2 regions of the Exiguobacterium sp. A1_3_1 genome follow, and region 1 is predicted to be linked to the other one. Evidence: riboswitches for the same ligand, from Rfam matches in the RefSeq annotation. Region 1 holds a riboswitch; the other holds the start of a gene.
The links. Region 1 has a riboswitch for thiamine pyrophosphate ahead of F8N00_RS10715 (thiamine phosphate synthase). Riboswitches for the same ligand answer to the same signal wherever they lie in the genome.

Region 1 (5,427 bases):
AATCCCATGACTGTTGTCAGCCAGAACGTGGCTTCAAAGCCAGCATGTTGACCGATGAACGTACCAATCGGGACACCGAGAACGTTCGCAAGTGTAAAACCACCGAAAATGAACGAGACGGCGACACCGCGTTTTGCGACAGGCACACCGTCACTTGCGACGACCATCGCGAGTGAAATCAAGACGCCGGTCAGGATCGCTGTCAGAATGCGGGTTGCGAGCAACACTTCGTAACTTGGAGCAAAACTACTGGCAAGGTTCAGCAAGACCCAGGCGAGTAAGAGACGTAGGATCAGACGACGCCGTTCCAGGTGACCGGTCAGCGACATGACGATCGGTGTACCGATTGCAAAGGAGATGGCAAAGGCTGAAACGAGCGTACCTGCTGTTGCGATCGTGATATCAAGGGCTGAGGAGATTTCAGCGAGGATCCCGACGATGACGAATTCGCTTGTTCCGAGAACGAACGTCAGGAGCGACAACGTGGCGATCAAGAGCCAATCGCGTCGACTTAAACGAGTAGTAGGTGACATGGATGATTCCTCAATTCTAGCGCTTGCGCGCGAAACTATGAGTAACAGGATAGCATGAAACGATTTCGTCGGGTATCGCAAAGCGAGATTTCGGGAAAAGAACCATTATTCGAAATAGCGTGTGAATTTCCAGGCTTGCTGTTTTTTGCGTATACTACAGAAGAAGACTACTTATAAAGGAGTGGAAACGATGCAAGCAACAGTGACATGGAACAAACAGATGGGGTTTAGTGGACAGACGGAATCAGGGCATCATCTGGCGATGGACGCAGCACCCGAAAACGGTGGTGAAAACCAAGCGCCACGACCAACTGAACTGCTACTACATGCCGTTGCCGGCTGTACTGGAATTGATATCGTCTCGATTTTAGAGAAGATGCGCTTGACGATCACCCATTTCGAAATGGATATCGAAGGAGAACGGGCAGAGGACCATCCGCGGCGTTTTACGTCGATCTCGATTCATTACCGGCTTGAAGGTGATCTCCCGGAAGATAAGGTCCGTCGCGCCATCTCGTTATCAAAGGATAAATATTGTTCGGTCTCGCAATCCTTGAACGCTGAGATTTCCGTCTATTATTCGATCAATGGTGTGCGGAGCGAGGATCCTTTGTGAAGAAAGTTGTACTGATCGGTTGTCTGTTGCTTGCAGGGTGTGCACAGGAGACGACGGAACCAACGAAACCATCACAACCGGAAACGAAGCAACCGACAGAAGAAAAGAAACCGAAGCCTGAGCCGACGAAAGAAGAACGACAACAAGCAAAACTAAAGCAGCAACTTAAAGCGATGTCGACGTCAGAAAAGATCGATCAACTGCTCTACATCGGAGTCGCCGGCACAGAACTTTCAGCAGCTGACCGGAAATTGTTACAGACGCATGCGATTGGCGGGGTCTTACTGCTCGGCGGAAACATTACGTCGGAAGAGCAACTCTTGACGTTCACGCGTGCGATTCAAGAGACGAACCAAAAACCGTATGCGTTCGTCGGGATTGATGAAGAAGGCGGACGGGTCAGCCGGGTACCGGATCAACGATTACGGTTACCGACGAGTCAACGGATAGCGCAAGGAGCAGATGAAGTGAAAATGGAAGACGTCGGACGTACGCTCGGACATTTGTCACAATTTTATGGTTTCAACATGGACTTCGCGCCGGTCCTTGACGTCAACAGTAATCCGAACAATCCGATCATCGGCGACCGTGCGTTAAGTGCTAATCCGAATACTGTCGCGACGCTTGGTACGGCCCTGATGCACGGGATGCAGGAGACGGGAACGATTCCGGTCGTCAAACATTTTCCCGGTCACGGCAATACGAGTGTCGATTCCCATGTCGGGCTACCGAAAGTGACGGCATCAAAGGAAGAATTGAAGCGGACGGAACTGTTACCGTTTAAAGAAGCGATCCAAGAGGGCGCCGAGATGGTAATGGTCGCCCATATTCTCTATCCCGCGTACGACGATACGAATCCGTCCTCGCTCTCAAAGCCGATCTTGACTGACCTCTTGCGTCAGCAACTCGGATTCAACGGTGTCATCATCACGGATGATCTCGTCATGGGGGCGATCACGAAACAATATGGTCTCGCAGAAGCGGCACGTCAGTCGCTCGTCAATGGAGCTGATATGGCGATGTTTTCAGAGGCAGGTGCTTACGCAAAAGTTCATGCTGAAGTGATGCAAGCCGTCAAAGACAAAACGCTGACGCCGGAGATGCTCGATGCTAAAGTAATGCGCATCCTGAAGCTAAAGCAGACGTATGCCGACAGCCAAGAGCAACAGCGACCGACGAAATCGGAGCTGATTCAGCAAGTGGAAGCGCTCAACTAGGACTAGCGAAGCAAAGCGACTCATGCTAGACTAATGGGGCAAGCCAATTAAACACGAAAAGACACTAGGGGAGTCTCCCAGCAGACTGAGACGGAAGTATCCGGACCCTTTGAACCTGATCTAGTTCGTACTAGCGGAGGGAAGTGGCTCGAAACCTTAGATATCCTTAGCGCTTCAGCGCATTTTCGGACCACTCCCTTCAACATCGGGAGTGGTCCTTTTTCGTATGGAAAGGAAGAACATGATGCGTTTACATCTGATTTCGACGGGATCCATTCATCCGCTTGACGAAATAAAGACCTTTCAATCACTTCAACCCTATACGGATCAGCTGCATCTACGTGAACCGAACTTATCGGCGGCAGAATTACTTGATCTGATTGAAGCACTCCTTGGGCATGGTTATTCGCCTGAACAGTTAACGGTTCATGACCGGGTCGACGTCGCCCATGTCGCCGGCATCGGTGTGCAGCTGACGCGCCGTTCCTTGCGTGTCCGCGATGTGCGACGTCATTTTCCGAATCTCGTCATCGGGAAATCGGTCCATTCACTAGCAGAGGCACTGACAGCAGAAGCGGAAGGAGCCGACCGACTGCTGTACGGTCATATATATCCGACAGCGTCGAAGCCGGACGTGCCACCACGAGGGATCGACGCATTAAAGCAAGTCGTCACCTTCACGACGAAACCAGTCATTGCGATCGGTGGGATTACACCAGAATGCATGCCTGAAATCGCAGCGACCGGTGCAACCGGAATCGCTGTCTTATCGGGTATTCTCGGTCAATCGGATCCACTCGCCGCCATCAGGCGTTACCAGGGGGTTCGCGTATGACGGATCACATCATCATCGGCGGCGGAGTCATCGGGTTGACGCTTGCTTACGGTCTCGCCTGTCAGAATGAATCCGTCGTCGTCTTAGAACGTGGAACATGCGGACGAGGAACGAGCCGCGCAGCTGCCGGGATGCTTGCGACGGACATCGAGCTGAGAGCAGAATTGCATGCACTTGCCGCGCGAAGTCGTCGTCTGTATCCACTGCTTGCACGTCGACTCGAGCGAGAAACAGGCATCGATTGTGGATACCGGGAACAACCGTTTTTGTTAAAACGTAAAGGACGCGAGCATCTGTTTCCAGCTGTCGGTCAAATCGATCCACGACGACTGACGACTGCATTGATGTATGCCTTACACGCACGTGGCATATCGATTGAAGAACAGGTAGATGTCACACGCATCGAAGAGAACGATGACTTCATTAGGATCGAATCGAATGCGGGAATCTGGACCGGACGAACGGTGACGGTTGCTGCCGGACGCGGGTCGCAAGCCTTGCTCGATACAGCTGACATTTCGATCGCGACATATGGGGTCAAAGGGGAAGGTCTCGCCGTCCGTCTCGCGGGTCAGCCGTTACGCTCGATTCTGTTTGACGACGCCGGCTACCTCGTTCCGAAAGCAGACGGTCGGATTTTGATCGGTGCGACCGAACTGCCGCACGACGAGACGGTCGGTGTCAGTGTCGCTGGAATCACGTCATTGCTTCAAGCAGCAGAACGACTGTATCCACCGATTCGTGACGCGGTCATCGAAGAAGTCTGGTCCGGTGTACGACCGCAAACGGCGTCCGGCTTGCCATATATCGGAGTCGCCGATTCATCCCGTCGGATCTTCCTAGCGACGGGGCATCATCGGCATGGCATATTACTCGCACCGGCGACAGCGGAAGTCTTGGTAAATACATTACGGTTGATTCAGAAGGAGGAAGTCCGATGAACATTACGATTAACGGCAATGACCACACGATCGAACAGATTAAAACGATTGAGGACATGCTCACGCAACTCGGCTTAGGGGAAAAGCTCGTCATCGTCGAACAGAATCGACAAATCATTGATCGTACGGTGTACGGTCAGACGGTCGTTCGGGACAATGACACATTTGAAATCGTTCATTTCGTAGGAGGAGGATAAACATGCTGAAAATTGGAGAAAAGACATTTGAATCACGATTATTACTCGGAACAGGGAAATATACGGATGCTACGGTACAGCAAGAAGCAATCGATGCGTCCGCCTCACAAATCTTGACGTTCGCCGTCCGTCGGCTCGATATTTTTGATAAACAACAAGCGAATTTCCTCGAGTCGCTTGATTTAACGAAGTACGATCTACTACCGAACACGGCCGGTGCGAAGACAGCAGAAGAAGCAGTACGGTTGGCGAAGCTTGCACGGGCATCCGGTATGTGCGACATGGTTAAGGTCGAAGTGATCGGTTGTGACAAGACGTTATTACCTGACCCGATCGAGACGTTGCGGGCTTCTGAAGAATTACTTAAAGAAGGCTTCATCGTCTTACCGTATACGTCGGACGACGTCGTCCTTGCACGACGACTCGAAGAACTCGGTTGTCACGCCATCATGCCGGCGGCGTCACCAATCGGCTCCGGGCAAGGGATCCTCAATCCGCTCCATTTGCAATTCATCATCGATCAGACGACGGTGCCGGTCATCGTCGACGCCGGAATCGGTTCACCGACCGACGTCGCCTATGCGATGGAACTAGGAGCGGATGGTGTCTTATTGAACTCCGCTGTCGCCCATGCGAAAGATCCGGTCAAGATGGCGCACGCCATGCGACTAGCTGTCGAAGCAGGGCGCCTCGGGCACGAAGCGGGACGTATCGAGAAGAAACAGTATGCGGTCGCGAGTAGTCCAACGAGTGGATTGATTCGATGAACCGTTACTCACGGCAAACTCGATTTCAACCGATCGGGGAAGCGGGACAAGCACGCTTGGCATCAGCAAGGGTACTGATCATCGGCATGGGAGCGCTCGGAACGGCGTCGGCAGAGCAACTCGTCCGCGCCGGTGTCGGTGTCGTCCGCATCGTCGACCGCGATTATGTCGAGTGGAGTAATCTACAACGACAACAGCTGTATACCGAGGAGGATGCGCGTCACATCGTACCAAAAGCGATTGCCGCAAAAGCACGGCTTGAAGTGATTAATTCGACGGTGACGATCGAAGCGCATGTAGTAGACGTCGACCGGGCAGCGC
Region 2 (5,427 bases), on a different contig from region 1:
AAGTGTCTATTAGGACGAACGCAAAACAACATAAAAGGAGGCGGAACGCATGGCACGTAAATGCTACGTTACTGGGAAATCGCCAAAGTCGGGTAACAACCGTTCACACGCATTGAACAAAACAAAACGTACTTGGGGAGTCAACGTACAAAAAGTACGTATCCTCGTCGACGGTAAGCCGAAAAAGGTTTGGGTTTCAGCTCGAGCTCTTAAATCAGGTAAAGTCGAACGCGTATAAGGCGCAACCACCGGATGGGAATCTTCCCTTCCGGTTTTTTTATGCCCTCATTTATTTTTCTCATAAACTAATTGTCGCTTTTAATGAAAACGCTTACAATAAGAACGTAATTTATTTTGTCAGAATTGGGGGAAGTCATCATGCAACTCAAACGAGAGATGACGAGTCGACATCTGTTCATGATTTCACTTGGCGGAATCATCGGAACAGGCTTATTTTTAGGGTCAGGATTAACGATTTCACAAGCAGGACCTCTCGGGGCGGTCCTCAGTTACATCGTGGGTGGGACCATCATGTATCTGACAATGTTATGTCTAGGGGAATTAGCGGTCTATCTGCCGGTCTCGGGGTCATTTCAGACCTATACGACCCGCTTCATCGGACCAGGGATTGGCTTTGCCGTCGGTTGGATTTATTGGCTCGGCTGGGCCGTGACGGTGGCACTCGAAATCACAGCTGCCGGCAGTTTAATGGACCGCTGGTTTCCGAATGTACCCGTCGTCGTCTGGTGTACCGCCTTTACGGTCTTGCTGTTCGGTCTGAATGCCGTCTCCGCCAAAGCATTCGGTGAAGCTGAATTCTGGTTCTCGAGTTTGAAGGTCCTCGCAATCCTATTCTTCATCATTTTAGGTGGCGCTGCTTGGTTCGGCTGGTTACCGATGGAAGCAGATCGCCCAACCTCATTATTTGCTAACTTTACGGCAAGCGGTTGGTTTCCAAACGGGATTCTTGGTGTCTTGACGACGATGATCGCCGTCAACTTCGCCTTCCAAGGAACGGAATTGATCGGTGTTGCGGCTGGGGAGTCCGACACGCCAGAAAAATCGATTCCAAAAGCGATCCGCAATACAGTCTGGCGGACGTTCATCTTCTTCGTCTTATCGATTACGATCGTTGGTGCATTAATTCCGTATGAGACGGCTGGCGGAGTCAGCAGTCCGTTCATCATGGTCTTTGATGCGATCGGCATTCCGTACGCTGCTGATTTGATGAATATCGTCGTCTTGACGGCACTATTATCCGTCGGAAACTCCGGATTATATGCGGCGACTCGGATGTTATGGGCAATGGCGCAAGAAGGGATGATTTCAAAGAAATTATCTTACGTCAATGCACGTGGTGTGCCAATGCGTGCTTTACTCTTTACGATGATGTTCGCGATGTTATCGCTTCTGACCGCATTTTTCGCAGAAGATACCGTCTTCATTTGGCTCTTGTCCTTAGCCGGACTCGGGGCTCAAGTCGGCTGGATTTCGATCTCTGCTTCTCAGCTTGCATTTCGTCGTCAGTTCGTCCGAAACGGACACGATGTATCCGAACTGAAATTCAAGACACCACTCTATCCGGTGTTACCACTGATTTCGTTGACACTTAACGTCGTCGTCCTCGTCAGTCTTGCGTTTCAAGCGGATCAACGAATCGCTCTATACATCGGTGTTCCTTTCTTCCTTGTTATGTGGGGAAGTTATCATCTCTTCGTCAAAGGAAAACATCTATCCGCTCAAAGCGACATCCGTGTCGCCCCTTCTCAACTCGAAGAATAATTTCACACAAAAAGAGGTCGCGGAGTCATCCACGGCCTCTTTCCTATGATTGTGCTATTCCTTAAGCGTCCGCATCATCAATAGTTCTCCTTGATGGAGCTCTACCTTCGCTTCTGACGCACACCATTCATTACTGACGGTCAAGGAACCTCCGACCGGTACTGGATGTGCATCAAGTGGATATTTGACTCCGGATAAGCTTAAAGTCGATGGTACGAGTGGAATGAACGAAAGATAATAATAGCTCCCTGCTTCGACTGCATACGTTCCCTCAGCCAAGTATCGTACCTCTTCTCGTTTCGTCACGAGTCGTGCCTCTGGGTATCGCTTCAATAAATATACATTTTGGACGGTCATGTCGAGCCGCCCACCTGTCGCCCCGATAATGAAGGTATCCTCAAACTGTTTCTTCTCTGAGACTGTACGAAGTGCCAGTTCGAGATCCGTTTCATCTTTCTCGGCCGGATGAACGATTGCCCCTTCTGGTACATAACCAAGCGAATCAAAATCACCAATCGTCAGGTCGCATGTCAGCCCAAACGATTCAATCGTCTGAACACCACCATCGACACCGACGATAAAATCACCCGGCTGACAAAACGTCCGTAAATCCGGCGCTTCTTCTCGCGGACCGGCACAGACGAGAATCGCCCGCATCTCAGACGCCTCGTGCCGAATAACGGAGTAAGCGTGGCGCAGTCGTGAATAAAAGACCCGCAACGACACCACAAAGAACGTAAGACGGTACCATGTATGTCGCGTTATAAATCAATGAATACGGTACGACTGGACCTTCGGCATACTCGGCAAAAAAGACGATTCCACTGATGACATGACAGATATAACGGAGTCCTGCGCCTAATAACGTCGCCAGGAGAACGAACGCCATCAAGCTTTTCTTTTGTCCATTGCGCGCGGCTAGTCTGACTTGACGCGCGAACAGACCACTTAATCCGACGACACCATACGCAATCGTATAGTCAAGCATCGGTTGAACGATCGTCAAGACTTGTGGAGCGAACATCAATTGAATCGTACCGACAAGCGCTCCCGTAACGACCCCTCCAACGACACCATGGCGAAATGCCATGACGAAGATCGGTAACATCGCTAAGCTGATTGAGCCTCCTTGTGGCATTTTGAATGGAATCAGTAAATCAAAGACGACTCCGAGACTGGCAAAGATGGCAATTTCCATCATCATTTGTAACCGTTTCATGTTATTTTTCCTCCTTCATTGTACGAGAGGACGCAAAAAGGCAGTACGACGAACGCCGTACTGCCTGCGTGCGCCACATCCCTACGTCCGTTTGAACGGAACAGGTTCGAAGGGTTAAAGTCTAAAAGACTCCTCTCAGCCGCTTTTCAAGCGACACCCCTTGCGGTCATCATATTTCGTTTTCTCGTTCTTATTATACGGCAGCCCCTTGACGAATGCTAGTGATCGCTTCCGCATAATCTGGTGCATTGTAGATTGCTGATCCTGCGACGAGAACGTTCGCACCGTTATCGATGCAAAGCTTTGCCGTTTCCGGATTGACGCCACCGTCAATCTCGATTTCAAATGTCAGACCACGATCTGCTTTCATTTGCGCAAGTGCTGCGAGTTTCGGCATGACACGCTCGATGAAGGCTTGTCCACCGAAGCCCGGATTGACAGTCATCAATAAAACCATATCGACATCCTCAAGGACGTGTTCAATCGTTGATAATGGCGTATGGGGATTCAAGACGACTCCTGCCTTTGCGCCCGCTGCTTTGATTTGTTGCAAGACACGATGGACATGATTCGTCGCTTCGACGTGGAACGTCACGATGTCAGCTCCTGCCTTGACGAAATCTTCAACGAAACGTTCTGGCTGGTCAATCATCAAATGGACATCGAGAATCATATCCGTCTTTTGACGTAAGCTGCTAAGCACAGGTAATCCAAATGAGATGTTCGGTACGAACTGACCGTCCATGACATCAAAATGGATATAGTCCGCGCCTGCTGCTTCGACTGCTTTGACATCACGCTCAAGATTCGCAAAATCTGCTGATAAGATCGATGGTGCAATTTTAATCATCTTCAATACCTCCGGGCTCGATTCTTGATTTCGTCTATAAACATACCATAGTTCTCATAACGAGAGGACATGATTTCTTGGGCTTCGACGGCTTCCTTGACGGCACAACCGGGTTCATTCAAATGCAAGCAACCTCGGTATTTACAATCATCTTGTACAGCGACGAATTCAGGAAAACTCCACCGTACATCCTCGATTTCCATATCATACGGAAAATCGAGGTTCGAGAAACCTGGCGTATCGGCAATCAATCCTTCGGCAAGCGGCATTAATGTGACGTGGCGCGTCGTATGACGTCCGCGTCCGAGTGATTTCGAGATCGCACTTGTTTCTAAATCAAGAGAGGGCTCCAGTGCATTGAGCAATGAACTTTTCCCGACACCGGATTGTCCGGCGAGAACGCTCGTTTTTCCAGCAAGTAACGGACGGACTTGCTCAACACCCGTCAACGTCTCACTTGATGTCTCGATGACCGTATACCCAATCTTCCGGTAAGCGGCAATCGCCTCTCGGACAGCCGGTCCTTTGACTTCGTCAAGTAAATCCATCTTCGTTAACAGGATGACGGGTTGGATTTCCTTTGCTTCGATCAAGACGAGAAATCGGTCGAGTAGATGCGCTGAAAAATCAGGTTCTGCCGCCGAGACGACAAGCAACGCTTGATCGATATTCGCGACAGGCGGGCGTACTAAAAAGTTGTCCCGCTCCTTCACTTCGAGAATGTACCCGGTCTCACTTTCGATATGAAGCACGACTTCATCTCCGACGACTGGACTGATGCCGCGTTTTCGGAAATTTCCTCTTGCTCGTGAACGAACTTCTCCTTCTGGTGTCATGACATCATAAAAGCCGCCCTGCAGGCGTATGATCGTTCCTTCTCGATTCTCTTCGATGCGTTGTTCCGTCATCCTATGCACTCCTTTTTTATCACATTCATTGTGCGTCTTTTGCTTGATTGTACGTGATGGTTTTTGAACGATACACCGTATCGTCTTTATAGATCGTAATTTTGCCTTCTTCACCCGGATCAATCGTTAATGGCACGTCGAATGTCTCATCTTGATCAATTGATTCCTCGATGACGGTCCGCTTCCCTTTCGCGTCTTCCGTCTCGATTCGGATGACTTGTTTCGGCGGAGCCTCTTCTTCATCTTCACTAACAGCATCATAGACGACCTTTTCAGGGAACGTCGCCGTCACTGTTTTTTCTTCCTCACCTTTAGAGATGAAGACCGTCACGGAGTCGTTCGGCTCGACTTGTGCGCCAGCTTGCGGGAACTGACGGATGACTTGATCGAGTTTGACATCGCTAGAAAATTCTTGTTCGAACGTTCCGTCTAATCCTACTTTATCGAGATAAGCTTTTGCTTCATCACTCGATAAATTCGTCAAATCCTTCAACTCGAAAGAAGACGTCCCCTCAGATACAGTAATCGTAATCGTTTGTTCTTTCGCAATGACCTCCGTTCCAGCAGAAATTGACTGTCGAATCACATTTCCTCGATCGATTTCATCCGACTTCTCTCGCTCGACTTCGACTTTTGCGAATCCTGCTTCTTTTAGCGTTGCAATTGCT

Region 2: linked by a shared signal. The riboswitch ahead of thiT (energy-coupled thiamine transporter ThiT) and the one ahead of F8N00_RS10715 (thiamine phosphate synthase) in region 1 are both predicted to bind thiamine pyrophosphate.

What each region holds. Positions count from the first base shown of each region.
Region 1 is NZ_WBYY01000091.1:5,402-10,828, reverse strand. Features, by position in the region: gene F8N00_RS10730 (MFS transporter) at 1-533, opposite strand, end outside; gene F8N00_RS10725 (OsmC family protein) at 724-1,149, shown strand; gene nagZ (beta-N-acetylhexosaminidase) at 1,146-2,366, shown strand; TPP riboswitch at 2,423-2,525, shown strand; gene F8N00_RS10715 (thiamine phosphate synthase) at 2,608-3,201, shown strand; gene F8N00_RS10710 (FAD-dependent oxidoreductase) at 3,198-4,142, shown strand; gene thiS (sulfur carrier protein ThiS) at 4,139-4,339, shown strand; gene F8N00_RS10700 (thiazole synthase) at 4,342-5,106, shown strand; gene F8N00_RS10695 (ThiF family adenylyltransferase) at 5,103-5,427, shown strand, end outside.
Region 2 is NZ_WBYY01000056.1:5,069-10,495, forward strand. Features, by position in the region: gene rpmB (50S ribosomal protein L28) at 50-238, shown strand; gene F8N00_RS07905 (amino acid permease) at 379-1,782, shown strand; gene F8N00_RS07910 (thiamine diphosphokinase) at 1,837-2,439, opposite strand; gene thiT (energy-coupled thiamine transporter ThiT) at 2,441-3,001, opposite strand; TPP riboswitch at 3,063-3,172, opposite strand; gene rpe (ribulose-phosphate 3-epimerase) at 3,195-3,851, opposite strand; gene rsgA (ribosome small subunit-dependent GTPase A) at 3,854-4,759, opposite strand; gene pknB (Stk1 family PASTA domain-containing Ser/Thr kinase) at 4,785-5,427, opposite strand, start outside.